Regions from separate parts of the Chryseobacterium sp. MYb328 genome, predicted to be linked through region 2. Evidence: riboswitches for the same ligand, from Rfam matches in the RefSeq annotation. Region 2 holds a riboswitch; each other region holds the start of a gene.
What was found. A riboswitch is a leader RNA that binds a small molecule or an ion and turns the genes downstream of it on or off. The one in region 2 is predicted to bind cobalamin.
Positions count from the first base shown of each region.

Region 1: linked by a shared signal. The riboswitch ahead of prpB (methylisocitrate lyase) and the one ahead of metE (5-methyltetrahydropteroyltriglutamate--homocysteine S-methyltransferase) in region 2 are both predicted to bind cobalamin.
Region 3: linked by a shared signal. The riboswitch ahead of WH267_RS04745 (TonB-dependent receptor plug domain-containing protein) and the one ahead of metE (5-methyltetrahydropteroyltriglutamate--homocysteine S-methyltransferase) in region 2 are both predicted to bind cobalamin.
Region 4: linked by a shared signal. The riboswitch ahead of WH267_RS18370 (TonB-dependent receptor plug domain-containing protein) and the one ahead of metE (5-methyltetrahydropteroyltriglutamate--homocysteine S-methyltransferase) in region 2 are both predicted to bind cobalamin.

Region 1 is NZ_JBBGZQ010000002.1:182,323-190,404, reverse strand. Features, by position in the region: gene WH267_RS02865 (hypothetical protein) at 1-132, opposite strand, end outside; gene WH267_RS02860 (DUF6796 family protein) at 305-1,030, opposite strand; gene WH267_RS02855 (VOC family protein) at 1,073-1,729, opposite strand; gene WH267_RS02850 (helix-turn-helix transcriptional regulator) at 1,902-2,900, shown strand; cobalamin riboswitch at 3,236-3,430, shown strand; gene prpB (methylisocitrate lyase) at 3,872-4,780, shown strand; gene prpC (bifunctional 2-methylcitrate synthase/citrate synthase) at 4,767-5,921, shown strand; gene WH267_RS02835 (bifunctional 2-methylcitrate dehydratase/aconitate hydratase) at 5,958-7,409, shown strand; gene WH267_RS02830 (CoA-acylating methylmalonate-semialdehyde dehydrogenase) at 7,480-8,082, shown strand, end outside.
Region 2 is NZ_JBBGZQ010000041.1:7,908-15,989, forward strand. Features, by position in the region: gene WH267_RS24480 (MerC domain-containing protein) at 1-123, shown strand, start outside; gene WH267_RS24485 (GTP-binding protein) at 130-1,329, shown strand; gene WH267_RS24490 (alkaline phosphatase) at 1,407-2,801, shown strand; gene WH267_RS24495 (XRE family transcriptional regulator) at 2,906-3,697, opposite strand; gene WH267_RS24500 (bacteriocin-like protein) at 4,133-4,417, shown strand; gene WH267_RS24505 (Lrp/AsnC family transcriptional regulator) at 4,566-5,027, opposite strand; cobalamin riboswitch at 5,216-5,401, shown strand; gene metE (5-methyltetrahydropteroyltriglutamate--homocysteine S-methyltransferase) at 5,577-7,880, shown strand; gene WH267_RS24515 (anti-sigma factor) at 7,986-8,082, opposite strand, start outside.
Region 3 is NZ_JBBGZQ010000003.1:156,278-164,359, forward strand. Features, by position in the region: gene WH267_RS04735 (cell surface protein) at 1-127, opposite strand, end outside; gene WH267_RS04740 (YncE family protein) at 143-1,279, opposite strand; gene WH267_RS04745 (TonB-dependent receptor plug domain-containing protein) at 1,276-3,318, opposite strand; cobalamin riboswitch at 3,432-3,618, opposite strand; gene WH267_RS04750 (cytochrome-c peroxidase) at 3,749-4,768, opposite strand; gene WH267_RS04755 (MbnP family protein) at 4,785-5,651, opposite strand; gene WH267_RS04760 (TonB-dependent receptor plug domain-containing protein) at 5,699-7,678, opposite strand; gene WH267_RS04765 (hypothetical protein) at 7,683-8,082, opposite strand, start outside.
Region 4 is NZ_JBBGZQ010000021.1:863-8,944, forward strand. Features, by position in the region: gene WH267_RS18365 (hypothetical protein) at 1-279, opposite strand, end outside; gene WH267_RS18370 (TonB-dependent receptor plug domain-containing protein) at 298-2,130, opposite strand; cobalamin riboswitch at 2,163-2,339, opposite strand; gene WH267_RS18375 (T9SS type A sorting domain-containing protein) at 2,594-3,895, opposite strand; gene WH267_RS18380 (helix-turn-helix domain-containing protein) at 4,099-5,703, shown strand; gene WH267_RS18385 (tetratricopeptide repeat protein) at 5,700-6,830, shown strand; gene WH267_RS18390 (DUF262 domain-containing protein) at 6,978-8,082, shown strand, end outside.

The sequences.
Region 1 (8,082 bases), on a different contig from region 2:
ATGTACCATAATATTGTCATCTGTTTTGCCCTTATTTTCTTTACAGGAAACAAACACCAACAATATAATAATCAATAGCTTGCCTAAAATATAATACTTCGTTTTAATCACTGACGGTATCTTCTTTTTCATATTATATTGATTTGGTAATCTCACGATTAATACATCTTAAAATAAACTAAACAATGAGACCATTCTTTAAAAGTATCATTAAAAATACAGAACGACAAGAAATAAAGGCATATACATAAAAATTGAGCCCTAAAAAGTGCCCAATTCATAGTGTAGTATATATAGATAGCTATTAGTTCTGTAGTTCTCTATTAAGTTTCTTTCTGAAAAGGATCAATAATGAGCCGAAGAATACCAGATAGGCAATATTGAATATCGCTCCCCCAACCCAGCCTGAATAAGGCAGTGGCAGCATTCCCTTTATTGGAATAATAAATAAGGTCAGCACAAATGGGGTCAATAAAGCCATCCATCTTGGAAGTAATGTTTTCTTCAAAAGGATACATACCGCAAATGAAATCCATCCGATAGCTAATACTCCAATGGCTGCTCCCCAGGCTATATTAAGCATTTTCATAAATTCTCGCCCCGTTTCTAAAAGGAATGGATGAGCCACCGGATCGGTATGATAGATTGCCTTATAGATTTCCCCCACATAAAAGAATCCGGCGTGGCCTAAAGGAGACAAAACAGCCCCTGCTAATAAAATCCAGTAAACAGCCACCGAATACCAGGTTTTGGTATCTTTAAAAAACTGGAAAACCAGCCAGCTTGCAGGAAGCAGTAGAGGTCCAGTGAGCGCTCCGATCAAAGCCCCAAACATCAGTCCCGGAGTGGTACCTTCCAACATCAAAGTTGCAAATCCTACATTTACCTGATCGGCATAAGTCTTTGAAAACAATGGATAATCTTCAGGATTAGGATCAAATCCTGCGACAAAAACATCACCGATGATCCAGCATACAGATACCATAATTGCGGCGGCAAAAGACCAGTTTATTTTACTTGAATAATTCATATTTCGTTCTTTAAATAATTTTTGATTCTAAGAAATCCGGGGTTATAATATATTTTCAATTTTCAAATCAGAATTGATGAATTCTACAGTCTGTAATCCTTTCCCTTGTATAAGCTCTAACCCTTCCTGATTGGTGAGCAAGCGGTTTAATACCTGAGTATTCAGACGATCGGTGCCTACCTTAATATTTTTCACTCCTACAATTCCGTTGGGATGATTAATTTCTTTGGGCCTGGGATTAGGAATATAAGCAGACATTAAAAAAGGAAAATCAATATCATCAGGCATCAGAAGTTCCCATTTAAGTTTATTTCCATCTCCATCTTTTCTTTTAGCCTTATGAAACCTGAACCCTGTATTTTCACTTTCGAAAAACTGTTTCTCTGAATTCAGGTTTTCCAATGCAGACTCCAGAGACCATTCACACCAGCCTTCCTCTATATCTTCCCATTGCCTCATCCGTTCTAAAACCGATTGATACCCAAAGACCTTCATCATCCATTTTATATAAACAGGAAGCCCGGAATTATGGTAAATTTCGATAAAAATGCCTTTCTCAAACCATATCAAAGCATTATAAGCCTTATCAGGGTATGCTCCATATTCAACAATAAAGCCTGCATCCTGTAGCTTTTTTACCGCAATATGTAAATCCTGCACCCGATACAATACATGACTTAGTTGTATATTATTCTTCATTTCTATTATTTTTTATTTGATCTTAATAGATAAAATCAAGCTTACTATTAAGAATCATTCTAAATAATTATTTATCTTTGTGCAAAACTAAGATGAAAATTGGGGCACACAGGTACGCAAAAGGGAGTAAAAAGTCCGCAAAAAGGAGAATTCTAATCATAATAAAATAATAATGGCATTACGGGTCTACGATGATAAAATTGGAGGAACATTGGTGGAAAGAAAATATCCCAATGCCTATTACCAGAACGATGGCGAAATCAGAGAGTGTATTACCCATCTGAAACCTCCTTATGGAAATGGTTTTTATCATGAGATCTGTTTTGAGAATGTTCACATTGGCTTCGGGAATGTTTCACTTGAAAATAAAGTATTACTGTACTTTGAGGCCGATTTCGAAAGTGTTGAAATGCATTTTTCATTAAAAGGAAAAAGCGCTGCTCTTTCAGAGAATTTCAACAATAAAGTTTGTTTTGAAAGTTATCAGCATAATATAATTTATGCCCATCAGATGAGTGGCCAGATGGAATTCGACGGTCATGAAATGCAGATCCTGGAAGTTAATTTAGCCCCGGATTTTTTTAAGAAATTCCTTCCTGAAGACTCTGAACTATTCAATACATTCAGAAATGCTATTGAGAAACAGCATTCATGTCTTATCAATCCGGACCATTGCCGGATCAGCCTGGAAATGTACCAGGTTCTGAACGACATCATTCACTGCGACAGAAAAGGTATTTTTAAAAGAATCTACCTTGAAGCCAAGGTGGCTGAACTTCTTCTTTTACAACTGGAACAGCTTTTTAATACTACTTCTTCCACCTCATCACTTCTTAAAAAAGATGAAGATAAAATTTATGCAGTGAGAGATTTTATCGTCAATAACCTTAATGAAAACTGTTCATTAATAGACCTTGCCCATCAGGTAGGAACCAATGAATTTACTTTAAAAAAGGGATTTAAAGAGCTTTTCGGAACTACCGTATTCGGCTTCTGGAATGATATAAAGATGGAACATGCAAAAAAAATGCTTATAGAAGGAGATCTAAGTATTAATGAAATTTCTGAGGTGATTGGATATAAAAATTCCAGACATTTTTCAGCAGCATTTAAGAGAAAATATAACATCATTCCAAGCCAGTTTAAATACGGAAACGGAATCAGCCGCTAAATTTTTTCTTATATTTTAAATGCAGTATTTTAGAAATTAACTCCAATTTTGAAGCTTTGAACTTATTCAGTATTTTCCTTCTGTTTTTAAATATGAAAAGTTACTACAAAAACACACCTTTTATTTAAATCAATTTAAAATTCTATCTTATTTGTTAACAATTTGGTAATTAAAAACCCGGGCAAATTCCAGATATTATTTTAAAAACATCAAAAGATACATTTCGTAATCAAAACGTTATCAACAAATTACATTCAATTAATTATTGTTCGCATAAAATATTTTGTCGTTTTCATAAAATGTCTATATTTACCACCAAGGAGTTCTTAACACCTTCTTTATCAACCGAAATTGGTAACACTTAGCTGTGTATTAAAAGGGAATCGTGTGCAAATCACGAACTGTCGCGCAACTGTAAGTAACAACAAAAAGGTTTTTATCAAATTCATATCCACTGTATGCTCCGGTATATGGGAAGGATGATAAAAACCGTTACAAGTCAGGAGACCTGCCTATTTCGAATTGACGATGCTTTCGCGGTTTGAAGCTTATAGTCAGGTATGATACGGTATGGATAATGATATGATAAAATAGTTTATCAACTCGTATTATTTTTTGAGATAGATAATAGCAGAACAACAGGTTCTTCTATGAATCTACCGCTCATCCGTGTCACCTTTCCGTAATTTTTCTTTCTCACAAAGCATTGTGAAGTCTGCAGGAACTTTTTATAGCGTTTAATGCATGTAAAAAGTAAAAAATGTACCTAACCCATTTCGATAATTCCTACACACCCAACAGATCTGTCAAGATCCTGAAATGCTGTTTCCTAAAAAACACACAGATTTTCTGTCTGTTGGCAGCAAATCGAAGCGATACTCATTATTCTCTTTTTACTTCCCTGCAATTAAATCATGATCGCTATTCTTCTCTATCTGTAAACAAATTTCACCTAAACCATAAATATTACAATGACTAAAAATGAAAACTGGAAGTCTCCCGGTACTCAATTCCGGAAGGCTATGCAAAAAGAAAGTCCTCTTCAGATTGTCGGGGCCATCAATGCCAACCATGCATTATTGGCCAAACAAGCCGGCTTCAATGCCATTTATCTTTCAGGCGGCGGCGTTGCTGCCGGATCTTTAGGAATTCCTGATTTGGGAATTACCACGCTGGAAGATGTATTAATTGATATTCAAAGAATTACCAATGTCTGTGATTTACCTTTACTGGTAGATGTGGATACAGGATTTGGCCCATCAGCATTCAACGTCGCCAGAACTGTAAAATCATTGATTAAAGCAGGTGCAGCAGCTTTACATATCGAAGATCAGGTGGGAGCAAAACGTTGTGGACATCGTCCAGGAAAAGAACTCGTAACCAAAGAAGAGATGTCAGACAGGCTGAAGGCTGCTGCAGATGCCCGTACAGATGAAAGTTTTGTAATCGGAGCCAGAACGGATGCTTTTGCCAATGAAGGGCTGGAAAAAACTCTTGAAAGAGCCATTGCCTATAAGGAAGCCGGTGCTGATTTTATTTTTGCCGAAGCAGTTCCTGATCTAAGTTTTTATCAAAAATTCGTTGATGCAGCGGGAATCCCTGTATTGGCCAACATCACAGAGTTTGGAATGATTGATATGTATACGGTTGATGAATTAAAAGATGCAGGCGTAGGATTGATCCTTTACCCTCTTTCAGCTTTCCGTGCAGCCAATAAAGCGGCCCTGAATGTCTATGAACACATCCGCAAAGACGGAACCCAGGCCCATGTATTAGACACTATGCAGACCAGAGAAGAACTCTATCAAAGCATTGGATACCATGATTATGAACAAAAATTAGATAACCTTTTTAAACAAAATAGTAATGTCAACGAATAGCGAACCAACATTCAAGCCTAAGAAAAGCGTTGCCCTTTCTGGAGTAGCAGCAGGCAATACAGCGCTTTGCAGCGTAGGAAAAAGTGGAAATGATCTCCACTACAGAGGATATGACATCCTGGATCTGGCTGAAAAAGCGGAGTTTGAAGAAGTAGCTTACCTTTTGATCTATGGTCAGCTGCCTACCGGAGCTCAATTGAAAAATTACAAAGCTAAATTAAAGTCTTTAAGAGGGTTACCCCATTCTGTAAGAAATATTTTAAAGAGTATTCCGGCAGCGGCACATCCGATGGATGTAATGAGATCCATGGTATCCGCTATTGGCAGTATTCAACCGGAAAAAGACGATCATAATATTGCCGGAGCGAGGGATATTGCAGATAAATTACTGGCATCATTCAGTTCGGGTTTATTATACTGGTATCACTATACCCATAATGGAAAAGAGATTGATGTAGAAACAGATGACGATACGATTGGAGGGCATTTTCTTCATTTATTACATGGAAAAAAACCTTCTGATTCATGGGTAAGAGCCATGCAGATCTCGTTAAATCTTTACGCCGAACATGAATTTAACGCTTCTACATTCACTAGCCGTGTGATCGCAGGAACAGGTTCAGATATTTATTCAGCTATTACAGGAGCCATTGGTGCTTTAAGAGGTCCTAAACATGGTGGTGCCAATGAAGTGGCATTTGAAATCCAAAGCCGATACAATTCGCCAGATGAAGCGGAAGCAGATATCCGTCAGCGCATTGTCAACAAAGAAGTGATCATCGGATTCGGACATCCTGTTTACACAATTTCGGACCCAAGAAATGTGGTGATTAAAAAAGTAGCTAAAGAACTTTCTGAGGAAGCCGGAGATATGCTGTTGTATAATATCGCTGAAAGACTGGAAACCATCATGTGGGAAGAAAAGAAAATGTTTCCGAATCTGGATTGGTTCTCTGCGGTATCCTATCATCTAATGGGAGTACCTACCCTTATGTTTACTCCACTCTTCGTTATCTCCAGAGTTACAGGATGGAGCGCTCATATTATTGAACAGAGACAGGATGGAAAAATTATCCGCCCAAGTGCTAACTACACAGGTCCTGAAAATAAGGAATTCATCTCTCTACAAGACAGAAAATAAACATATCACAATTAATAACTAAATTATAAAATAAAGATGTCATCACACATTTCAAATGAAAGACCCCAACCGGATAAAGTATTAACAGATATTGCAGATTATGTATTGAACTATGAAATCAAAAATGATCTGGCCTGGAAAACAGCCCATTACTGTCTTCTGGACACCATCGGATGTGGACTGGAAGCATTAACTTACCCTGCATGTACAAAACTTTTAGGTCCTGTAGTAAAAGGAACTGTGGTTCCAAACGGGGCAAAAGTTCCGGGGACACAGTTTCAGCTGGATCCTGTTCAGGCAGCGTTCAATATTGGAGCCATTATCCGTTGGTTGGATTTCAATGATACATGGCTGGCTGCAGAATGGGGACATCCATCAGATAACCTCGGTGGAATTTTAGCCACAGCAGACTGGTTATCAAGAACCCATATTGCGGAAGGAAAAGCGCCTTTAAAAATGAAGCAGGTTTTGGAAGCCATGATTATGGCCCATGAAATTCAGGGAGTAATGGCATTGGAAAATTCTTTTAATAAAGTAGGTTTAGATCACGTATTATTAGTAAAACTGGCTTCTACCGCTGTTGTCGGAAAGCTTATCGGTTTAACCCGTGATGAGATCATCAATGCTGTATCATTGGCTTTTGTAGATGGGCAATCTTTAAGAACATACCGTCATGCACCTAATACAGGTTCCCGTAAATCCTGGGCTGCAGGAGATGCAACATCCAGAGCAGTACGTTTAGCACTGATTGCTAAAACAGGAGAAATGGGCTATCCATCGGTATTAACTGCAAAAACTTGGGGATTTTATGATGTTTCTTTCAAAGGAAATGAATTCAAATTCCAGAGAGACTACGGTTCTTATGTCATGGAAAATGTACTGTTTAAAATCTCATTTCCGGCAGAATTCCATTCTCAAACAGCTGTAGAAGCGGCAATGACTCTGCATACCACTCTGAAAGACCTTGGAAAAACTACAGATGATATCAAAAAAGTTACCATACGTACGCATGAAGCAGCCATCCGTATCATTGATAAGAAAGGACCTTTAAATAATCCGGCAGATCGCGATCACTGTATTCAGTACATGGTGGCTGTACCATTCATTTACGGCAGATTAACTGCGGCAGATTATGAAGATAATATAGCTTCAGATCCAAGAATTGATGTTCTGCGTGATAAAATCGAATGCATTGAAGACATACAGTTTACTGCAGATTACCATGATCCGGAAAAACGTTCTATCGCGAATGCCATGACTGTAGAACTGAATGACGGAACTATTCTTGACGAAGTTGTAGTAGAATACCCTATCGGACACCAACGAAGAAGAGACGAAGGAATTCCGGAACTGATTAAGAAATACAAAATTAATTTAGCCCGTATCTTCCCTGAAAAACAACAAAAAACAGTGTTGGAAAATTCATTGGATTATGAAACGCTGATCAACCTTAATGTCAATGAATTTGTTGATTTACTGATTATATAACCTTATACAGGCTGAAAGTAATTCATAAAATTGCTTTCAGCTTTTCCTCTCAACTTTCAACCCCAAAACTATGTCACAAAAAGTAAAAATATTAATCAATGGAGCGTTTATTGAAAGTAAAGCGCATGAACATCTTCCTGTAGAAAATCCTGCTTCCCAGGAAATTCTCGCCGAAGTCCCTTTAACTCTATTATCTGAAATAGATCAGGCTATTGAAGCAGCCACAGAAGCATTCAAAACATGGAAAGAGGTAGCCACTCCGGAAAGAGCAAGATTATTTCTGAAATATCAGCACCTCTTAAAAGAACATCAAAAAGAAATCGCCGAAATCCTATCCAAAGAAAACGGAAAAACCTTCGCTGATGCTATGGGCGATATATGGCGTGGTATTGAAGTGGTAGAACATGCCTGCAATATTCCAACCCTGATGATGGGAGAAACTGTAGAAAATGTAGCCCGTGGAGTAGATACCTACAGCTATATTCAGCCTCTTGGAGTTTGTGCGGGAATTACACCCTTCAACTTTCCTGCGATGATTCCTTTATGGATGTTTCCAATGGCGATTGCCTGTGGGAATACCTTTATCTTAAAACCATCTGAGCAGACCCCGATGACCTCTGTGAAAATGGCCGAACTATTCTTAGAAGCAGGCTTTCCAAAAGGAGTTCTGAAT
Region 2 (8,082 bases):
GGGTTAATTGCTGTTTCAATATTAACTGATTTTATATTTGAAATTCATCTGCCATTGATCTATGCAGGAGCTGCGGGGCTGATTACAGCACATTTTATCAATTTAAAAAAACATAAACATTAGGAAAACATGAATAAAAAACTCCCTGTAACGGTTCTCAGTGGTTTTTTAGGCGCTGGAAAAACAACATTACTCAATCATATTTTGCATAATAAGCAAGGATTAAAAGTGGCAGTTATTGTCAATGATATGAGTGAGGTTAATATTGATGCCAGACTGGTTGAAAATCAAAACACTCTTTCAAGAACAGAAGAAAAGCTGGTAGAAATGAGTAATGGATGTATCTGCTGTACATTAAGAGAAGATCTTATGATAGAAGTGGAACGTCTAGCCTATGAAAACCGTTTCGATTATCTTTTGATTGAAAGTACAGGAATCAGTGAACCTATTCCGGTAGCACAAACCTTTACCTATATTGATGAAGAAAGTGGAATTGATCTCTCCCGCTTCAGCTATGTAGACACTATGGTAACTGTAGTGGACGGTTTTAATTTCATGAAAGATTTTTCCTCTAATGAACGATTAATGGATCGCAGTCTTACTGATATTGATGGGGATTACCGTACGATTGTTAACCTTCTTACTGACCAGATAGAGTTTGCCAATGTTATTATTTTGAATAAAACAGACTTGATTGATCCGGATACTCTCGGATTCTTGAAATCTGCAATTAAAAAGCTAAATCCTGAAGCGGATATTCTGGAATCAGAATTCGGTCAAATTGATCCAAAACATATTTTGAATACAGGATTATTTGATTTTGATCAGGCACAATCCTCAGCAGGCTGGCAAAAAGAATTACAATCCGGCCACCACACTCCCGAAACGGAAGAATATGGAATAGGTTCTCTGGTATTTAGAGATAAAAGACCTTTTCATCCTGAGAGACTTTGGAAATATCTCAATCATTATCCTGAAGGCATATTAAGAGCTAAAGGACTTTTCTGGCTGGCATCCAGACCTGATGATGCACTGAATTTTTCTCAGGCAGGAGGCTCATTTCGCCTGGAGAAAGCAGGAGTTTGGTGGAGTAGCATGCCTTTGAACCACAGGGTGCAATATGCTTCTTTTATAGAAAACCAAGCATTTATTGAAAGCAGATGGGATAAAAACTGGGGAGATAGAATGAATGAGTTGGTTTTCATTGGGCAATATCTTAATGAAGAAGAGATCTTACAGGCTCTCAAGGACTGCTTGATTAATGATGATGAAAAAGATTTATTTGATCAGAAAGCAAATTTTGAAGATCCATTTCCTGAACAGATATAAAATTAACTTTTAATTAACGCAACTGAGTTTCATTAAATAAAAATATATCCTAATTTAGGGCTTTATTGATACAATATATGGATAGAAGAAAATTTCTAAAAGGTTCTGCACTGCTTTCAGGGTTATTATCCCTGTCACCCTCTGAACTTTGGAGTTCCAAAAGGAATACTGAACCATCCGGGACCGGAAAAGCAAAGAATATAATATTCATGATCAGTGATGGAATGAGCTTGGGAACTCTTTCTATGGCAGATTTGTATTCCAGAAATATTTTAGGCAAAGAAAGCCATTGGCTCAGTTTATATCGTGAGAAGAAAGTTTCAAGAGCATTAATGGATACAGCCTCTGCCAATTCGATTGTAACAGACTCTGCTGCTGCAAGTTCAGCTTTTGGAGGAGGAATAAGAGTACAAAACGGGGTATTAAATATTGGTGCTAATGGAGAAAAACATATTCCCATATGGCAGAAATATAAAAAAGCAGGTAAAAAATTTGGTTGCGTTACTACTGTTACAGTTACTCATGCTACTCCTGCGGGATTCTGTATCAATTCCGCCAAAAGAAATGCAGAACCTCAGATTGCCGAAATGTATGCAGAACTGGGAATAGATGTTCTGATGGGAGGAGGGGATGAGTTTTTCAACCCTTTAAAAAGAGAGGATCAGAAAGATCTTTATTCTGTCTATAAAAAAAAGAATTATCAGATTCTGAAAAATCATACAGATCTGAAAACAATAAGAAAAGAAGAGAAGATACTAGGAATCTTCAATACAGGAGCTTTACCCTACAGCATTGACAAGGCTAATCTTTCTGAATTTGGGAAAACTCCCAGTTTAGCAGAAATGACAGCAACAGCAATTGATCAGATGAAAGAACATCCGGGAGGCTTTGTTCTTCAGATAGAAGGCGGGAAAGTAGACTGGGCTGCTCACGCCAATGATATAGCCGCATTGATTCATGATCAGCTGGCATTTGATGAAGCTGTGAAAACCGTGATGGATTTTGCTGAAAAAGATGGAAATACCCTAGTGATTATCACTACAGATCATGGGAATGCCAATCCCGGAACCATTTATGGCGCTGATGCCACTAAAAATTTCAATAGTATTTCAAACTATCAATACACCAATGAATACATTCTGAATAAAATTCATAAAGATCATTCCGCTAAAGATATCAAAGACTGGATATTTGAAGCTAATAAGCTTGTTTTAAGTGATAATGAAGCCAAACATTTGCAAAGTTTTTACAATGGGCTTGAAAAAGAAGAAGGGCTTTATAATTATAAAAAATTACCGTTCAAACTTTATTCGGAAATTCAGAAAAGTCGGAATTCTGTAGGCTGGGTCAGTATGGACCACTCAGGAGATTATGTAGAAGTAGCGACCTTTGGACCTGGAAGTCAGCTTTTACAGCCTTACATTAAAAATACGGATCTGCATCATCTAATGCTGAACGCAGTCCCTTTATAAATTTAAAATTTTCATATCATATTTATATTTTTATTTGGTTTTAAAACAGGCTCTCCAAAATGATTTGAAGAGCCTGTTTATTTTGTACGAAATTGTTACCTCGTTTATTGAGAAGACTTTCTGCGGCGTGTAGACACTTTTTTATCCAATTCTTTGATATCCTGTCTCAATTCCCTGAACATTTCCTTGAAATTATAGCTTTCATAATCTCCGGGCTCAAAATCTTCCGGAAAAATTCCTGAAGCATACTGCCAGATCTCTACAATATCTTCAAACGGAATATCGTATGGTTCATAGAAAGAGTTATCTGCACTTACACAAATGGCATTTCCTTTATTCTCCTTAAAACGTTTATACGTAATTCCATCATTCTGGGTAATGAAAACATAGGTCTTACCAGGTTTAAGCTCATCGATTCCCTCTACATATTTTCCTACAATGTATGAACCACTTCTGAATGGAGGCATAGAATCTCCATCTGCTGGAAATGCTCTGTATTTTCCATTATTTAAAAAGGGAAGGGCAATGCGCTGAAGACTTTCAATATATCCCACATCACTATATCCCTCCAGATATCCCATAGAAGCTTTCTGAGGAATGATTTCTATGGTATCATTTCCAAGATCATCCACAGCTACAGGAAGAACAATTCTGTTATCCGGAAGCTTCAGCATATCTTCCGTTGAATATTTCTGAAGGTCTACGGACAGCAACAGATCTATACTGACATGAAAATATTTGGCTATCTTAATAAGAAGCTCCATTGGAGGTTCTGAAATTCCGTTTTCGTATTTAGAATATCTCACCCGGGAGATCGTAAGGTCATCAGCTACGTTTTGCTGAGAAAGTTTTCTCTTGGCTCTCAAAGAGCGTATATTATTTGAAAAAATTGACATTGATAGAAGTATGTCCACAAAAATACAAATTTTACGCCCTGTGGTCAATAATCAGAACAGCATTTACCATAAAATTTAGAGAATTTTATCACTTCTTAACTAAAGCAAGAAAAATCAGCTAATAAAGCACCTGTTTTTTACAGTTGCAGCCTCAGTTTTTACCTTTAAAACCTCATTTTAACAAACATTAAATATTAACCATTAAAAAGTTAATTTACATTGAAAATATTAACTCCAACATTTAAAATTTGAAATATGTTTTTTAAAATTTAGTGAATCAATCAGATACAAACAAAAATGATATACACAATGTTATTCATTTATATTAACGAAATATTAAATAATAAAATTGTTTAATTATTTTATTCAAAATAATATGAGTTTATTATTAATTATCATATATTTGTGATGTATTAATCATATAAAATTTTAATCATGAAAAATTTCAAAAAACTAGACAGAAACGAACTAAAATCAATTTCAGGAGAAGGATTACTTGATCCAATCGGAGGTTTACTAGGAGGTCTAGGAGGCGTTGTTGGTGGCGTTCTTGGAGGAGTAGGTACTATCGTAGGTGGCGTTGTTACCGGAGTAGGTTCTACAGTAGGTGGAGTTATCGGCGGTGTAGGTACTGTTGTAGGAAACGCTTTATGCCAAACACAGTGTGTAGTTAATGGTGTAATCCACATCAAATTATTAGAGTGTGGTTCTACTTGCTAATCAGCAACTCCATTAAAAATTAAAAAAGTATAGCCGCTCTATTCTTAGAGCGGCTTTTTTATTTTTTTATTCTGAATATGATACTAAATATATTACACCTGACAGGTTTTTAAAGCCTGTTAAGTTTTAGGTAAATAAAACAGTCATTTTATAAAGTCAAGCCCTGATTATTTTTTACTTCAGACATTACAAAGGTACTGTGTGTACTTCCTATAGAGTCTACAGAACCCAGCTTATTAAATACAAAATCCTGATAATGTTTCATATCGCGAACCTGAACTTTCAACAGGAAATCAAAATCTCCGGAAATATTGTAACATTCTGCCACTTCTTCAATTTCCAGGATTTCTTTTACAAAATCATAGCCCACAGAGCGGTCATGAATTTTCAATTTAATCTGGCAGAATACCGTAAATCCACGGTTAAGCTTTTCTGCATCCAGAATTGCTGCATATCTTTTTACAAAGCCTTCCTGTTCCAGTCTTTTTACCCTCTCAAAAACAGGAGAAGGTGACAGATTAATTTCCTTAGCAAGTTCTTTAACGGTCAATTTTGCATTGTTCTGAAGCAGTTTCAGCAGTTTTATGTCCTTATCATCAAGTTGTTCCACAGAATATTATTCTTTTATATTTTAAAATCACCCAAATATACAGAATTATATTCTTTAAAAATACAATTTAAAAGCTATATTAACCAAATAAACCCTGTTTAATTGCTAATATATTCTGTTTTAGTAATTTTACACAAAATTAAAATCTTTTATCAGACATACTATTGGTAAAAGATCGTTCTTTACAATCTTCATCAAACAGGAAAGGTTTTACTTAAGGTAGATTAATAGGGAATCGTGTGAGAATCACGAGCTGTCGCGCAACTGTAAGTAACACATCAAAGGTTTCTGTCCTTAGATATCCACTGCCAAAAGCGGGAAGGATGACAGAAACTGTTACAAGTCAGGAGACCTGCCTTTACTGAATTGACAATGCTTTCGCGGTCTGAAGCTTTTGAGTCATACAGATGATCTATTGCAGTACGTTTTATCTCCGGGTGAAACTGTACCAACTGCTTATATCACCTGATCTCAAAAATTTCTATCCCGAACAGCATTCCGAAGCATTCAAAGAGCATTTAAAATAAGTTTAATTTAAAATTTGTAAAAATGCAAACACACATTCTGGGCTATCCGCGTATTGGTAGCAAAAGAGAACTAAAAAAAGCCTGCGAACAGTATTGGTCAGGTAAAATCGTTTTGGAAGAACTTCTTACCGTAGGAAGATCTATCTGCAGCCAGAACTGGAACCTTCAGAAAGAAGCAGGAATCGATCTTATTCCCTGCAATGATTTTTCCTACTACGACCAGGTGCTGGACATGAGCCTTGTGGTAGGAGCTATCCCAACACGTTATCATGAGGTAGCTCTTAAAAAGAACAATTCGGAACTGGATCTTTACTTTGCCATGGCAAGAGGATATCAGAAAGACGGATTGGATATCACTGCGATGGAAATGACGAAGTGGTTTGATACCAATTATCATTATATAGTCCCTGAATTTTATAAAAATCAGCAGTTTAAACTTACCTCAGATAAGATTTTTAATGAATTTGCCGGAGCAAAACAGGCAGGGATCAATGCAAAACCTGTAATTATCGGTTTGGTTTCTTATTTACTTTTAGGAAAGGAAAAAGAAGAAGGATTTGATAAGCTGGATCTTGCCCATAATCTTCTTCCAGTTTATATTGATATCTTATCAAAGTTACAAAGCCAGGGTGCTGAATGGATTCAGTTTGATGAACCTTTCTTAGCCTTAGACCTTACTGAAAAGGCAAAAGAAGCCTATACTTTTGTATATACTGAGCTTAGAAGACAGTTTCCAAAACTTACATTCATTGTAACGACATATTTCGAAGGATTAAAGAACAACCTGTCTCTTGCAGCCTCACTTCCTGTGAATGTACTGCATATTGATCTGATAAGAAACCCTGAGCAGCTTGAAGATGCACTTGATTCTATTCCAGAAAGCCTAAGCTTATCTCTTGGAGTGGTAGATGGCAGAAACATCTGGAAAAATGATTATGAAAAATCTTTATCTATCATCAAAAAAGCAGTTGAAAAATTAGGATCTGAAAGAGTTTTCATCGCTCCTTCATGCTCTCTGCTGCATTCACCATGTGATTTAGATTTTGAAACCGGTCTTCAATCTGAAATCAAAAACTGGCTGGCTTTTGCCAAACAAAAAGTAAAAGAAGTGGTAATCCTTAAAGAGCTGGCTTCGGAAACTTCTGATCATAATATTCTTCTGGATTTTGAAAACAATAAAAAAGCCGCTTCAGACAGAAAAACATCTTTACTGATTCATAATGAAAATGTAAAACTAAGAGCATATTCTATTACAGAGGCAGATTCGCAAAGGAAAAATTCATTCAGTGTCCGTAAAGAGACTCAACAAAAGGCATTACAGCTTCCTTTATTTCCTACGACAACCATCGGGTCATTTCCACAGACTGCTGAAGTAAGAAGCTGGAGAGCAAAATTCAAAAAGGGAGAACTGACTGCCGAGCAATATGATACTTTATTAAAAGAGGAAACCCAAAAAACGATTCGTTGGCAGGAAAGCATCGGAATTGATGTTCTTGTTCATGGTGAGTATGAGCGTAATGATATGGTGGAATATTTCGGAGAGCAATTACAGGGATTTACTTTTACTAAAAACGGTTGGGTACAGAGCTATGGAAGCCGTTCTGTAAAGCCACCAATCATTTTTGGAGATGTCTCAAGGCCTGAACCTATGACGGTGTATTGGTCTCAATATGCGCAATCTCAAACCAATCAATGGGTAAAAGGAATGCTTACAGGACCTGTAACCATCTTACAATGGTCATTTGTACGTGACGACCAGCCCCGTTCCGAAACCTGTAAACAGATTGCTCTGGCGATCCGTGATGAAGTTCAGGATCTGGAAAAAGCAGGAATCAGGATTATTCAGATTGATGAACCGGCTATCCGTGAAGGACTTCCATTGAGAAAAACGGATTGGCAAGATTACCTTAAATGGGCTGTAGAAGCGTTTAAAATCTCAGCAAGTGGAGTAGAAGATGCCACCCAGATCCATACGCATATGTGCTATTCAGAATTTAATGACATAATTAAGAATATTGCAGATATGGATGCTGATGTGATTACGATAGAATGCTCAAGGTCTCAAATGGAACTTTTACATGCTTTTGCAGACTTCAAATATCCTAATGAAATTGGCCCAGGCGTGTATGACATTCACTCTCCGAGAGTTCCTTCCAAGGAAGAAATGACTGAACTGCTGAAAAAAGCTCAGGATGTAATTCCTTCGAACCAACTTTGGGTAAATCCGGATTGTGGTTTGAAAACCAGACATTGGGAAGAAACAGAAAAAGCCTTAATTGCTATGGTTGCAGCTGCTAAAGAGGCTTCTGTAGAATATGCATCTTAACTATTTTCAACCTTATATCAACCAAAAAGCATCCAAGTTGGATGCTTTTATTTTTTTAATTATTTTGAGACTGAAAACATTCACAATTTCAATCTATGATTACATTTAAATTCCTCCCATTACATACATGTTTTCCATAGTAGGAACGGGGCTTCCGCCTTGTTTTTCAAGAGTAATAGCAAACGCCTGCGCTTTTGAAATA
Region 3 (8,082 bases), on a different contig from region 2:
TTGGAGGTATTACTTCGGGATCGATAGGTGCTGCAACCTCATCATCATGTTGACAAGAAGCAATTATTCCTACAAACAGAAGGGATAAAAACCCGGCTGTTAAATAATTAATAGTTTTTTTATTCATGTTTCTCAGTTTCATTTAATTATATAAAAAGGCAAAATGGGCAGGGATATTTCCGCCTTCAGTCTTCCATTTAAAATGTCCGTTTTTATCAAAACAGTATACAAATCCCATGGACACATAGTTTCTGGCATCTGTCATATAAATATCTTCGGTAATTGGGTTTACTGCTATTCCGTAAGGCGTTTTAATGATTGTTTCATACTCCTTATCAATTATTCTGTTGGAAATAACCTGTTCGGTCTTTACGTCTATGATTCCAAATGTTTTTACATACGCGTGAGTATTGTAATTGAATTCATTTCCGTAGTAATACAGTTTATCATTTACGATGGTCATTTCACTGACAGCAATATGAAAGTCTTTCTTTATCACTCCTGTTGCTGCATCCACTAGATATAAATTGGAAGGAACGTTGTAATAATCTCCTCTTGAACTTACATACAGATCTCCGTAATTGTCTTTTTTAAGACGGTGAAGGTTGATGGCTACATCAATTTTTTTCTTTTCTGTAAAAGTGTTCAGATCAATTACTGAAACAGTTCTGTCATAATTTGGAACCATATATCCTCCGGAATTGGCAACAAATAATTGATTACCCACAATTTCCATTTCTTCAGGCTGATATCCTACTGTTGCTGTACGTTGAATAGTCAGCGATACCGTATCTATTTCTGCTACTTTTCCTTTGGGAGCTAACGGATTAATATCCACAGGTCCTGCATAACTGCTGGCATACGCTTTTCCATCTTTAAAGGTCATGTATCTGCAATTCTGTAGATAAATAGACTTGATATGTTTGGCGGTTTTAGCATCCAGCACTTCGATGGTATTGGAAACATTGACTACAATGTAAAGCTTACTGCCATAGATTTTAATATCATTTCCTACATCACCCAGTTCTTTTAAAACATTTGGATTGGTCTCGGAATAGATATTTCTGAAATATGTCCCTTTCGTGTAATCAAAAAAATCAAGGGTGCATTTATTGCTTCCCATATTTCCTTCATTCAGTACATAGAATCCTTTTATTCCTGTATTCTCTACAGGATTAAGTCCTTCCACTACTTCCATGGGAATAATGACATCATCGGTACGACAGGAGACAAGCGCAATTAATGTCAAAAACAGAAAACAAATATTTAACTTTTTCATAAATTAAAGTTTAAAGTGAGCCTGAAGTTTCTTCCCGGCATAGGATAATTGAGTACCACATCATAGTACTGGTTAAAAACATTATTCATTTCCAGATTGATTTTAAAAGGATGTCCAGCCAGGCTCAGTTTTCTCTGAATAGAAAGATCGTGGGTATACCAGGGCTGAATAAAATTATACTGAATATTATCCAGCTGCCCGTCATATCTTTTCCCTACATAAATTGTACTGTAGTTGAAGCTCCAGTCTTTATAATCAGCCATTAAGGTAAAGGATCCGCTATGCCATGGCGTATAAGGAATTTGTTCTCCATAATAGGTTTCTTTCTCTCCGCCATTGTTTGTTTTGTCCTGAGCTCTCTGATAGGTATACGATAATAATGGTTTAATTTTCACATTCCCTAACATCATTTCAGCCTGTACGTTTACATCTACTCCAATGATTTCAACCTTCCCAAGGTTCACCATCATCCAACGAAACATATTAGTGGTTGGCACTGCTACAATTTTATCTTTTACTTTGTTATAATAGCCATCTACTTTTACATAAAGACCTTTAAATAGGGAATGATCATACCTTTTCTGATAGGTAAATCCTACGTCATACTGATGGGTAAACTCAGGTTGCAGATAGGTATTTCCAACACTCGTATAATACAGGTCATTAAAGGTTGGCAATCTGAAGATATTTTTATAGAAAGCTCTGAGGGTAAGCTCTGGCATTGCTTCCGGCTGATAACTCATAAAGAAAGCAGGTGTCCATTCTCTCCTGTCATCAGGGCGCTTATTCATTTTTACTTCCTCAAAAGTAAATGTTCCTAAAAGACTTCCTAAAAACTTAAACCTGTTCCACTGGTAGGTAGAAGCTAAAGCAACAAGTGTAGTATAGCGGGTAGGATATGAAAATTTATACAAATTAGCATCCATATTATTATACTGAAAATCTCCATTCAGACTGACATCCCAATTAGGAGTGATAGAGTATACATTGGAAGAGGAAAGATAAACCTCCCGTTGAATATAAGTATTGATGGCGGGCATCGCAGACTGAGACAATACCGTATCGTTAAAATAAGTGTAATCGTAAGCAAACTTTGCCTTCAGCTGAGTTTCAAGCTTAGGAAACAGCTTTTTCCTGAAATTGGCCTGAACAAAATAATTTTCATCAAGCATTCTTGCTCCTCTTGCCTTAAAACGGTTCTTCACAATAGGTGCCGGAATACCACGGTTTGAAATATAACCATACCCTCGTATATTCCAGCTTCCGTTATTTAAAGTTCCATTAAGAGCAGCTTCAAAGCGTTTTGCTTTAATGTCGGAGTCATATCTTTTGGAAATAGTATCAGAAGCAGTAGCCCCATTAGGATATTTCCTGCTATAGTGGAACTTATAAAGCCCATCACTTTGGAGAAATTCTGCACTGACGCTTGCTGAAATTCTTTTTGAAATCTTTTGCTCTAAGCGAAAAGAAGGATTAAATAAATCAATAGAAGCACTTTTTGCTCTGATCAGAAGATTGGTTTTCCTGTTTCCTGTGAATACCGGTGTTTTGGGTTGTAAATAAATAGATCCTGACGATCCGAAGTCTTTTGCCGGTTGAAAAATTTCACTTTTCTGACCATTGTACAACGAGATCTCTTCCAGATCATCCAGAGAATATCTTCCCAAATCGACCACTCCGTTCTGAGCATTCCCAAGCTGGATTCCATCATAGAAAACACCTACATTCTGGCTTCCCATACTTCGGATATTGACCGTCTTCAAACCACCCATTCCACCGTAATCTTTAATCTGAACTCCGGAGAAATACCTTAATGCATCCGCAACAGAATGACTATTAAGCCTTTCAAGCTCTTCACCCTGTAAGACCTGTGCAGGCAAGATTTCTTTAAAGTTTTTTTTGTAAATATTGACAGTCTTTATGACTTCTCCTTTGATACTGTCTTTTTTTCTGGTTTGAGAAAATAGAATTTGAGAGGTTAACACGAATACCGTGAAAACAATTGTATGGAATTGAAATGTAGTTAGTTTTGCTATCATTAGCTCATTCATGGATCATGATGACGCTAATGGATATAAGAAAAGCAACGACAAAGCACAGCTGTTACTGCACAGAATCATTGTTGTCCTAAGCTTTATTCCACGAAAGCGTCAAACGTTTATTATTTCTGGCAGGTCTTCTGACTTACTCCGTTTTTGAAATCCTTCCCATTCCTAAAAACAGTGGATCTATTCTTCAAAAACTTTGGTGCGGAGCTTACAGCAGCGGGTCTGTTCCAGATTTTCACCGGATTCCCTTTTAAGAGCTTATTATGGCTCACCAAATTCCGGCAAAGATATAAAATTCTCACCAGATACGATGGCATGCAGAATAAAATGATTATCAATTAGTAAACATGAAAAATCCCGCTAGATTGTAACGGGATTTAAGCAATCAATTTTTGTTGAGTTTTTCTGTTTTTACCCGTGATTATTTTTTTACAAATTCACGATCACTAAGCGTTTTCATAAACAGGATAAGATTTGTCTTTTCCTGCTCCGAGAGAGGAATTCTGTTTCCATTATTTTTAAAAACAGGATCAAGGTTATCTGCAGATAAAACACCTTTGTCAAAATAATCAAGGACTGCCCTTAATGTTGGGAACTGTCCATAACTTCCATAAGGTGCTGTATATTCTACATTTCTTAAAGAAGGAACCCGAAAACTCATATAATCTGCCGGAATACCCGTAACCCTTCCACGGCCGGCTTCATTGGTATCCGGATTTACAGGAAACCCAATATTCCTGAAACTCTGATCAGTAAACAACTCTGTATTATGACAACCCGCACATTTCTGTTGAAAAGTCTGATATCCCAAGGCTTCATTTTCTGTAAAACTTTCTCCTTCTTTCCGTTTTACCTTATCATACTTGCTATTGGCAGAAATCAGAGTGTACTCATACTGTGCAATACTCTTATAAATCCTTTCAGCAGTAATGGCTTCATCTCCAAATGCTTTTCTGAATAAATCTTTATACATCATATCATCCCTTATTTTCCCTATCACTTCCAGAATAGAAGACCCCATTTCTTCATGAGTAATAATAGGAACCAACGGCTGTTTTTCCAATTCAAGGATATTGCCATCCCAATTATAAAACTTCATAAAGAGCATATTCTGAATAGCGGGAACATTTCGCAACCCTACTCTATTCTGAATTCCTATTCCCTGTGCATTATGATCTGCAAAAGAATTTCCCTGAATATGACAGCTGGAACAGGAAATAGTATTATCTGCACTTAACCTTTTCTCATTAAATAATTTCTCCCCTAATTCTACTCCATATTTTGTAGGTTTATTAGAGTTCACCGAATTGTTTAGTTCCGGAAACCCAGACGGAATATTGAGCAAGACCTGTGGATTATCGTCAGAAATAGGTTCGTAACGATCATTATTACAAGATATTAACAGAATGAAAATGGCTAAAAAACTTAATCCTTTTTTCATTGCAGCAGAGAAGAGTCTAGTTTTCAACACCACTCACTGAAAACATTCCGGAAATATCACTTGAACCATTTCCACCAAGGTTATCAACAAATTTTACCATTTGGTTAGCAGTATGAATATTCGGAGTAGCATTACCATCTGATCCTGTTCCCGTAACCAATACAATCGTATTAATTTTCCCCGTTAACAGTTTATCAAAATCTGCTTTAATAATAATTTTAGGCGCTTTGTTATCTACAATGGCATGTTGAGAAAGATCTAAAGTCACATCTCTATATGCATCTACTCCCTGGGTAAAATTACCTTCTGATCCTTTTATAGTACTTCCTGTGTGGATAGACATCTGTTTGTTATCTACTCCATAAAAACCTTCGATTTTTGTAAAACGATACCCTGCTCCCCATTCCCACATCATTTGGGTATCGTTAGAACCTACAGTGGCATAGAACTTTGGAAATCTCACCTGATCCAAAACATTCAGGTCTTTTTTTACTCCTAATCCGAATTTGATCTTTTTATACTCTCCGGCAGGGATATTACTCAGCAAATAACGAAGCGTTTCCGGTTTTGATTGGTCAATCACGGTAGCGCCCTGATCCAGATCATTGACTTTATAAGGAACTTCATTACCATCTGCTTTTACCAGACGAATATTACTGATCACATATTTCAATTCTGAAAAATGATGAACTTGTCCTTCTGCTGAAGTATTGATAGTGGCTGTACTTGAAGTGGCACCTCCGAGAACAATCGTTTCATTTCTAAACGTATTCTTGAATTCAAGGGTAACATTATTGGCAACAGGATTATCATCACTGTTTTGGCAAGAAATTACACCTAATGAAAAAGCGGATAATAGTAGATATTGTTTTAAGTTTTGCATTTTAAAAATTTTAGTTGTTGTTGTTTTAATTAAAGTTTTTGTCATCTTTAAAAGTTGAATTTTAAAGACGTATAAATATTACGCCCCATTCTTGGGATGTTTCCCCAGTCTGCATAGGTGCTGTAATATTTGTTTAACAGGTTTTCGGCTCCTACCTGAAAAACGGTTCTAAGTTTTTTGATTCTGAAAGTATAATCCATGGAAAAGTTCCATATGGTATATGCCGGCGTCTGATCTTCACCATATTCCGGACTGTAATTGAGCTGGATAAAATCTCCATTTATAGAGGTCTGAATTCCAAAATTCCCATGGGTATAATGTAATGAGGTCAGATAGCTTAAAGGGCGGATGAAAGGCAGATTTTTTCCTTTATCATCCCTTCCTCTTGCATATGTTATCGTTCCTTTCCAATGTAAATCCGAGATAATGCTATAATTTGCATTCAGAGACATATTAAAGAGGGTCGCATGATCCAGTGAAGTATAAGCCTTCACTCCTACGGATTGATAATTCATGGGACTTCCCAGACTTAAAATTTTTCCGATAATATAATTCTGAATATAGAAGTAATTTACTTTGGCTTCAATACTCATTTTTTCATTTTTAAAACCTGCACTGGCATTGGTTTCGTAAGAAATTTCATTTTTTAAATCAGGGTTTCCAATATAGTCATAGCGGTCAAAGCTGTTGTAAATATAATATCCATATCCTTCTGAAACGGAAGGTGCTCTGTGTCCGTAACCAGTTCCTACAGAAAAATTAAAATGATTATTGGTAAATTGGTAACCTGCATGTAAACTGGGAAGAATTCTTGTTTTTTGCTGTGATGCTCCAGGATGGAAGATCCAGTTAAATTCGGCATATTTAGACTCATTATAATTCAGCCCTAATGATCCTCCGAAACTCAACCGGCTTTTATCTGAGATATCCCATTTATTATTCATCGAAAGGCTGGCAAAACGTGTGGTCACCCAAGGCCAGCTATAAGCAAACATAGTTCTGTTCTTTCTATCCTGCGGATACATCCGCATTTCTGCAATAGATGTATTATTGTAGGCATTGATCTCTATGTCTGAGGTATACCTTTCCTTAGTGAGGTTCATTGAAGAAACCAAACCATAGGTAGTACTCCAGCCCGGCATATCCATGTGTACCAGATTTTCAGGGCGGTTGGTATCATCCATATAATGTTCAATGGTATTGAAATAGATTTTTGTATCCCAGGATTTTATTAATCCTTCTTTAAACAATTGCCTGTAAGACGCTGAAGTAATCACTGCCCTGGAAAGCCATAAATCCATTGGTAGTGCGGGAAATCCAACGTTTTTTGCCATATCAAAAATCGCATCCACTTTAATTGAAGATAAGGGACTTGTTTTGTAAGCTATTCCAATTCCGGTATTGAACTTATTATATTGAGAGTGATTCACTTCGGCATCGTTTCCGTCATAATAATTACCAGCTTTCCGGAATGAGATACTCCCATCTACCACAAGCTTTTTCCCGGAATAGGAAATATTTCCAAGATTGAAAAACTGTTTATTATTGAATTCAAAACCTGTCTGATAAGTTCCATTCCATTTTTTTTCAAGACCAAAAGAGGTACTTTTTCTTTTCAGATCAATACTTCCGGCTACTGTTGCTCCGTGTGAACTCCCTTCCTGACCTGATTTTATATCTATCCCTGAAAGATTATTGCTTTCCATATACGAGGTAACAGGATCCATTTTATCAGTACAGGCTCCAAAGATGCGCATTCCATCAAGGGTAATGACAGATCTTTCCGTACTCATATTATTGAGTAAAGGTTCCCATGCATATGCACCCCGTTTTATAAAGCTTATTTTATCAGAAGATGCCAGAAATTCATCCACTGAAACAGCCATTTTCATATCCGTTTCAATCTTCTTTTTATTGCTTTTTACTTTTACCTCAGCTAAATGGGCAATACTGTCTTTTTTTACTTTTTGGTGTTGTGCATTGATTGTCACTCCCAAAAAGATCAATATAATTCCGAACTGCTTCATAAAATCAGAATAAAGTATCAATAAACAGTTCACTTTTGGTTCCCGGAACACCAGGTGTAAAATCTGTTGAAACCTTAGTTCCCTTAATGATCTTACCATTTTGATTCAGCATGATAAAATTTAAAGTCCAGTTTCCTGTCATTGTATAGTTGACAACACCATGATACAGTCCGTCATCCCCTTGTATTAAATCCTGATTATTAGGAGAGGAATGATTTCCCATTGATGGTTCCGGCATTCTCGGATCCAATTGCAGCGTATATCCATTTACCACTGAATATGAAAACTGTGAAGGATCGGGAAAATTTCCGGCAGGAATAGTAGGTTTATTATATTTATAAATTCCTGCTACCAATTTGTTTTCCGCCACTTTAGGTTTTTGAGGGGCAATAAGTGCAATATAA
Region 4 (8,082 bases), on a different contig from region 2:
TGCTTTATCTCCACTGAAACCTATACTCTGAAGTACTTTTCCGAAAGCTTCCCCTTTATTATTGTTAGCATAAATATTACTATAAACTGTTCCCAGATTGTTACTAATAAAAGTAACATCAGAAGTAGGTTTTGTAAAACCACCTTCATTAGAAACAAGTATTCCGTTTGTATAATCCACTTGCGTTTCAATTGTTTCAGCATCATTATCGCTGCTACATGAAACGTTAAAAAGTAGCATTGAAGCAAATGCAAGAGGTAAAATTCTTTTGATATTCATATATATTAAATTTTATTTTTAAAAATTGATATTTAAATTCACACTGTAATTTCTTCCGGGTAGCGGATAAGCAAACATAGTATAATAAGTCTGATTGAATATATTATTGATTTTAAAACCCAATGTATAATTCTTTAAAAATGTAGCTCCAACGCCAGCATTCATTATAAAATATTCTTTCAGAGCCTCACTTTTCTTCTCATTGGAGTCTGTATAAGTAAGCCCGGTAAACAATCCCTGAGCATATACTTTTATAAATTCATACTGATAATCAACATTTCCGGTAAATTTATGGAAGGGAACGTACATCAGCTGTTTCTTTTTTTCCAAATCCTGAGAATTTGTGTAACTATATCCTAAACCTACATTCAGAAAATGCTTACCAAAACGTTTAGCAAATTCCGCTTGGGTTTCTACTCCGTAAGATCTTACATGCTCTGTATTTACAGGGCTATAAATCCCTGAAAAATTAGGAAGCCATCTTATCATATCTCTGATATCCATATAATAAGGAATCACGGAAAGTTTGAAATCACCGACTTTAAACTGATTTCTCAATTCAAACTGGTAAGAGGTTTCCGGTTTTAGATCTTCATTTCCTCCAGGTCTCCAATACAGATCATTGAAAGAAGGTGCTCTGAAATTCCTTGAAACACTTAATCCAAGATTATACCAGCGTAAAGCATTCCATTTTCCTGAAAAAGAAAATAAAAGAGGTGACTTAGCCACTCCAACAAAATCCTGTCTTATTCCAGCTTCAATACGTAAATCAGTGGTAGGAAAATATCTTATCAAACCGGCAACAGACCCCATATTCCGGCTTACCTGATCTATTCCGGATCCATAGCCTTCGCCTTTATTCAGCTGGTATTCTCCAATGATATTGAAGTTCCATTTTGAGGTAAGAAAATAATTGAAATCATTCTTCAGAATATAGTTCCTTCCGGTCCCACTACTGAATTTAGGTCTTTCTATATCATTAAAATACTGAAAATTTTCTTCTGTATAAGCTACTTTAAAAGAGTTATTAAAGCTTGTTTTATTCCAGTCCCAGGAAATCAGGCTTCTTAGATTTTGAGTCTCATATTTCGTTTTCGTTTCCTTATCAAAGATAATTGGAAAATGTTGTTGTCCGTTAAACCATTCTGAAATCCATGAAATCTGATTATGAGGAGCTAATTTATAAGCGGCAGCAATATTAAAGTTCGTATTATAATACTCCCCGTTAAGATTTATATAATTCCTAGGTTCTTTGTTTACTTCGTAAGCATTCTCACTAACAGAATAATTTCCGGAAGCTTTAAAACTGAATTTCTCATTGCTGTAAGAGCCTTTAACAAAATTATTATAGGTATTGAAAGAACCTGCTTCAGAGAACACCGTTCCATGAAAACCTTTATTAAAATTAAGGCTATTATCCAGGTGAATGCTACCTCCAATAGCTCCGGAACCATAAGTAACACTTCCGCCGCCTGCCTTTATTCCAATCTGATCATACCCGAACAGGGAAAGATTGTTTACATCTCCCTGGCCCAGAAAATTGGAATTAACATTAATTCCGTTCCAGACAAAGGATGTCTGCTGAGCAGTAGTTCCTCTAAAAGATGGTGAAGCAGATCCACCACGTGCATTTTCTTTAATATAAATTGAAGACTGAAATCTTAAGAGTTCTGAAAGATTGCTGGAGTTTTTTTCAACCTCTTCAGCATTGATTGTTTTCACAGGATGAAATTGTTTCACCTTGTTCATCTGGCTATCGAAGATATAAATTGTATCAACAGCTTTCTCCTGTCCGAAAAGAAAGCAGCCATATGATGACAAAAACAGTATTAGAGATCTTTTTATATCCATATTATTCTACTTTTCCTCCGAAAGCAATATGTTTTTTGATTATTATTCTGGCAGGTCTCCTGACTTTCGCTTTCTGTGCCTTCCCGTTTTATACAGTGGCTGTGTACAGAAATTTTTATTGCGATCTACAGTTGCGGGGACAGTTTGGGAGTTTCACCCAATTCCCTTTTCATTCCAATATACTGGAAACCAAAATTTTTGCAAAGATAGTTTTTTAAATCTATTAGACAAGAACGGACTTATTTGGATATAACTGAAGTCGGGAAACTGAAAGTCATTTTTAATTTTACTATTCCTGAAAGTCGTCATAAAACTACTTAAAAAAGGGGGAAAAGATGGTATTATTACTCTTTATCATCTTTCACCATTTCCTTTTTCTGATATTTGTCAATTTACAAAAATAGCTACCTCCAATATTGAAAGCAGCTATTCATGGTATAACTATTATTAAAATTTGCTGATTTTACTTCTTAATAAATTTATGGTTCTGTTGTTTACCTCCTTTCTCTGAAAGCTGAAGTACATAGTTTCCTTTCGGTAAAGATGATACATCAATCTGATCCTCTATGGATGGGAATGATTTCACTATTTGTCCTACCATATTATAAACTTCTGCTTTTTCAATTTTTCCGGATCCTTTAAAGTATAAAATATCATTTACCGGATTAGGATAAATACTTATTGTGCTTTTATTTTTATCATTTTCTACATCTCTCACAGATAAATATCCTGTAAGGTCCAGATAAAATGCGACCATCTGATTAGAGGCATTCATTCCCATTCCTGCTATTTTTTTACCATCCTGAGAAATGGCCAATGGAAGCCCCATTATCACACCATTAGTATTAATTCCTAAACTTGTTGCATAGTCATTGAGGTTAATACGTCCACTCTCCTCTGTCCAGATAAAACCTTCTCCAGACATTGGTGGTGCTCCAAATGCCCTGTAAAAGCCGATAACCCTTGTGCCATCTCCAGAAACCCCCGTTGCCCCTCCTTTAAAAGAAAATGAAGCATTGGGGTGCGTTATATACGTCACTCCGGTTGCTGCCTTCCAGACATAAGGATTCGGATTTGCGGAACCAATAATCGTATTCCCGTCCGCGGAAACAGCTCCTGCTTCTCCTACATTGCTCCCGTTGGCATCCGTAATGAAGCTTTCCACCCCATCTATCCATTTTGCACCACTTCTGGTTCCTGTAGGTTCATCCTGCCATCCTACAACAACAGTTCCGTCTGCATTTATTGCATTTGCTCTCGAGCTTCGCCCGCTTACCATACTCCCCAGATCTACCACCCCGTTTGTTCCATCCCATTTTACAGCATGGGCATTTGCTGCAGTAAGCCATCCAAGTCCTACAATTGCATTTCCATCCGGAGACATTCCCCATGTAGAACTTACACTGCCATCCCAACCGGTGGGAACGAGCCCGCCTCTATTCGTCCAGGTAGCAGAACTTACTTCATAGGTTGAAATTTCATTAAAACCTGTCGCTGTATTGGTCACTGAAGATGCGATCTTCATTCCATCGTTAGAAACAACTGTTTTTCCGGCAGCCGGATATCCGTTTGATACTGTACCTATCTGTACGATCCCCGTATTTGCTGTCCACATAAATATTCCACCACCAGTAGTGTGCATGCTTACTACTCCTTTATCAGAAACCGCACCCACATTATAATTTCCAAGTCCCATTACAGTAAACTGAGCTTCCACTACACCAAAATTAAAAAAGAAACAAGCTGCTAATACCTTTATTGACATTTTATAAAAATTTACCATATATGATTATATTTAATATTTTAAATTACTGAAAACAATATTAATATTATATTTACTCAAACAAAAGAAATAGGCTTTCACAATTCGTGAATTTCAAAAGAATCATAATTTTAAAAACCTAGTAACCAAACACTTAAATAAATACCGTTTTGAAGACTTATTTCAGGAGGATTATTGAAAGAAACATGAAAAACAAATTGTTATTCAGAAAAATGTTTGAAAATAGCAGATGGATTTTTCTGCTGACCTTCGCATTCTCTTCCTTTATTGCCAAAGGGCAGACCGGTCCTGATTTTAATATTATAACAGATAAGGCATTCCAGAAACTATATCAGAATCCTGACGACTGTATAAGTTATACCCAAGGAATTCTGGTAAGCGATCAGGATATAGAGCATAAGATTATTCTTCAAAATATCATTTCACAGGCATTTGCTATGAAGGGAGACTATATGCAGTCTGTCAATAGTTTTTCTCAAAAAGAAGATCAGGATCAAAATCTTTCTTATTTCATGCAGGTTTTTGGTAACTATAATCTTGCAGACCAATATCAGAATCTGGGTTTATATAATCAATCAAAAAAAATCATTGCCAGCCTCTTATCAGATCAGAAACTTCTGAAAAGCAATCATCCAAAATTCAGGATCACCACAGCCAAACTCTATCAGCTACAGGCTTTAAATCTGGGCATTAACAGGGATTATCCGAATGCGTTAAAAAATCTTGACAAAAGTGATCAGTACATCAGTAATACTGATGATGAGAATAAAATCATACAAACAGAAAATAGGATTTTCCGTTCTTCTTATTTGATGAAAGAAAATAATCTGATTGAGTATAAAAACCTGATAGAAAGTATCATTTCTGACCTTGAGCAACAGCAAAACCAACCATTTTTACTCAGCTTAGCTTATGAAAATTTATCGCGGTACTATTTTTTGATACAGGATTATAAAATGTCTGCCCAAAAACTGGAACAAGGACTGTCGTTGATTGAAGACCTTCCTTTTAACAATTTAAAAATCAAAATCTACGAATCGTTGTCCCGAACCTATTTTGCTCTTCATGATGATATGAAATACCATCAATATAACAAATACTATAATGATTTAAGAATAAAAACAGACTCCAATACAAGAGAAGGAATACGGTATATTGTAAAACTGGTAGAAACAAATCAGAATAAAACACTTGAATTTCAGAAGCAAACTTATTTAACATCTTTCTGGTCTTCCACTCTGGTCATATTATTCATCGTCATTGGTTTGTTCATCTATTTTTTAATCATTAAAAGCAAAAATAGAGACCTAAAAAAGCAATTTGATTTCTTTGAAAAACAGAATACCCGAAAGGAACAAACAATATTACTATCTACTTCCATAATAAAAAATACAGCGGATTCCGAAAAGAACTCTCATAAAATTTCAAAGGAAAAAGAGGAAGAAATCCTTCAAAAACTCAAAGAATTTGAACAATCTGACCGATATCTGAATAAAAACATGTCACTTTCTTTGCTTTCTTCCCAATTGGAAGTCAATACCAAATACCTTTCGGAGGTCATCAATACCAATAAGGAAAAAAACTTCAATGGCTACATTAACAAATTAAGAATCAATCATATTGCTCAACTATTAAGAACAGAACCTACCTTTCTCAATTATAAAGTCAGTTATCTGGCTGAATTTTCAGGTTTTTCTTCACATAGTGCCTTCACAACCGTTTTCAAATCCGTTACCGGAATGTCTCCTAACGCTTACATTCAGGAAATCAGTAAAAATAAAGTATCATGAAACTAAGATTGAAAATTTTCTCGTTGATCCTTTTTTCCTATATTTTTATAAACGGTCAAAACACTTCGGATAGTTCTCTGTTAAAAAAAGCCAAGCTGGAAATCTATGACAATCCTGATAAAGCGATTCAAATTGGAAAGCAGCTACTGAAAAAAGACAGTGATCTCAAAACGTCTATTGAAATTTACATGCTCCTTTCCACCGCCAATGTAGCCAAAAGGAATTTTGATGAATCTTTAAAATATATTTTAAAAGCCAAAGAACTTTCTCAGAAAACGAATGACACCAAAAGCCAGGTAGGTGTCCTCGTAGCCGTTGCTATCCAGTATCAGCAAATGGAACTTTTCAGCAAAAGCCTTGAAACACTGAACGAGGCAGATCAATATCTGGCGAAAATTACTGAGAAAACACCTGAAAAATATATTGAAACAGCTACCATCTATGCCATAAGAGGAATGATTTATAAAAGTCAGTCCAATTCTGAAATTGCTCTGGAAAAGTTTCTGATCTCCATAGAAAACTTTGAGAAAGTGCCTGTAAAGAAAACAACGTATTCCAATATGAGTGTGGTCTATTACAATATTGGCTACTGCTATCTAAATCTTAACCAGATTGACAAGGCAGAACATTCATTTTTACAGGCAATAAACTACGCCGGAAGAAATCATGCAAAGAGCCTGGAAGCATTTGCATTAAAGGGAATATCTGAAGTACATAAACAGAAACATGAAAACCAAACGGCATTGGTCCTTTTGATAAAAGCTGAAAACCTCAGTAAAAATACAGGGGATATTATTCTGAATGAAGGTATTTACAAAGAAATGGCAGATAATTATCTGGCAATGGGACAACAGAATTTATACCAGCTGTATAATAAGAAATATTTTGAAATGCGCTTCAAAAGGAAACAAAATGAGCTGTCATCCATTAATCAGGTTATTGATAATCATAATAAAGAAACAATCATCAAAAGTCAAAAAATGGAATCCCGGTATCATTATATGAAGATTCTATCCTTTGCTATTGCAGGAATCCTTATCCCTATTCTACTCTATTTTATTCTAAAAATAAGAAAACAGAACAAAAGGTTTCAGAAAGAGATCCAGCAGATCATCCGGACCTCGTGAGTTACAATCAGATTTTGACAAAAATACCTCATCAACTTTATAGGAAGTTCAAATCAAAACATCTGTTGCTTAATCTGATAAAAAAAACAAAATTTGGTATGTTTTGATGAAATGACTTTTTATCTTCGCAAAAACTATTGAACTATTATGAATGAAAACTCAATAAAGACCTTAAGCATTACGGAGCTTTTGGGACATAATTTTTACATTCCTGAATACCAACGGGGATATAGGTGGACAAAAACCAACGTTTCACAATTGCTGGAAGACATTTGGGAATACCGTAAAAAAGGAATAGCTAAAACCTACTATTGCCTTCAGCCTGTAGTTGTAAAGAAGCATATATGGAAAGATATTGACGGAAACTCTATAGAAGGTTTTGAGCTTATTGACGGACAGCAGCGTTTAACAACTCTTCACCGGATTATCACCTATTTAACACTGGAATATCTTCACAACAATTTAAAATCTGAGGGTTATACTGATAATCTATATTCCATTTATTACAAAACAAGACTTGAATCCAAAACATTTTTGGAGACTAATGAAATTAACTGTACTAAACCTGATCTGTACTATATGAGCGAAGCTTATCAGTGTATTAAGGAATGGTTTGAAAACGGTGATAAAGGTATTCCAAGACAGGTAAAGGATGAAATGTTAAAAATTATCCTACCTAGTATCTCCCTCAATGATAAAGAGGAAAAAGAAACCCCTGAATGGAGTGTACAGGTAATTTGGTATGAAGTAAAAGATGAACAAAAGAAAAGTGAAGAACTGTTTACCCGTTTAAATCGCGGTAAAATCCCACTTACAAGTGCTGAACTTATTAAAGCTAAGTTTGTGAATTCTGACAGCTTCAAAGGAATGGATGAAGATGACAAAATTAAACGCAGAACACAATTGGTTCAGATTTGGGATGAGATCGAAAACCAACTCAATAATCCAAAATTCTGGGCATTTATTTCAAATGAAAAGCCAGATACCTACAACAATAAAATTGAATATTTATTTGATATTATTGCCAAGAAAAAACCAGATGAAAGAGATCCTTTATTCAGTTTTATTCATTTCTTTGATGAAAAAGAAACGTTTGATTCTCTTTGGAAAAAATGGGTAGAAGTAGAAGAAATTTATCGTTCATTAGTTTATTGGTATTCAAACAAAAACCTTTATCACAAAATCGGTTATCTTATTACAACAGGCATTTCGATTGGTAATCTTATAAAAATAAAAAAAGAAAATACCAAAC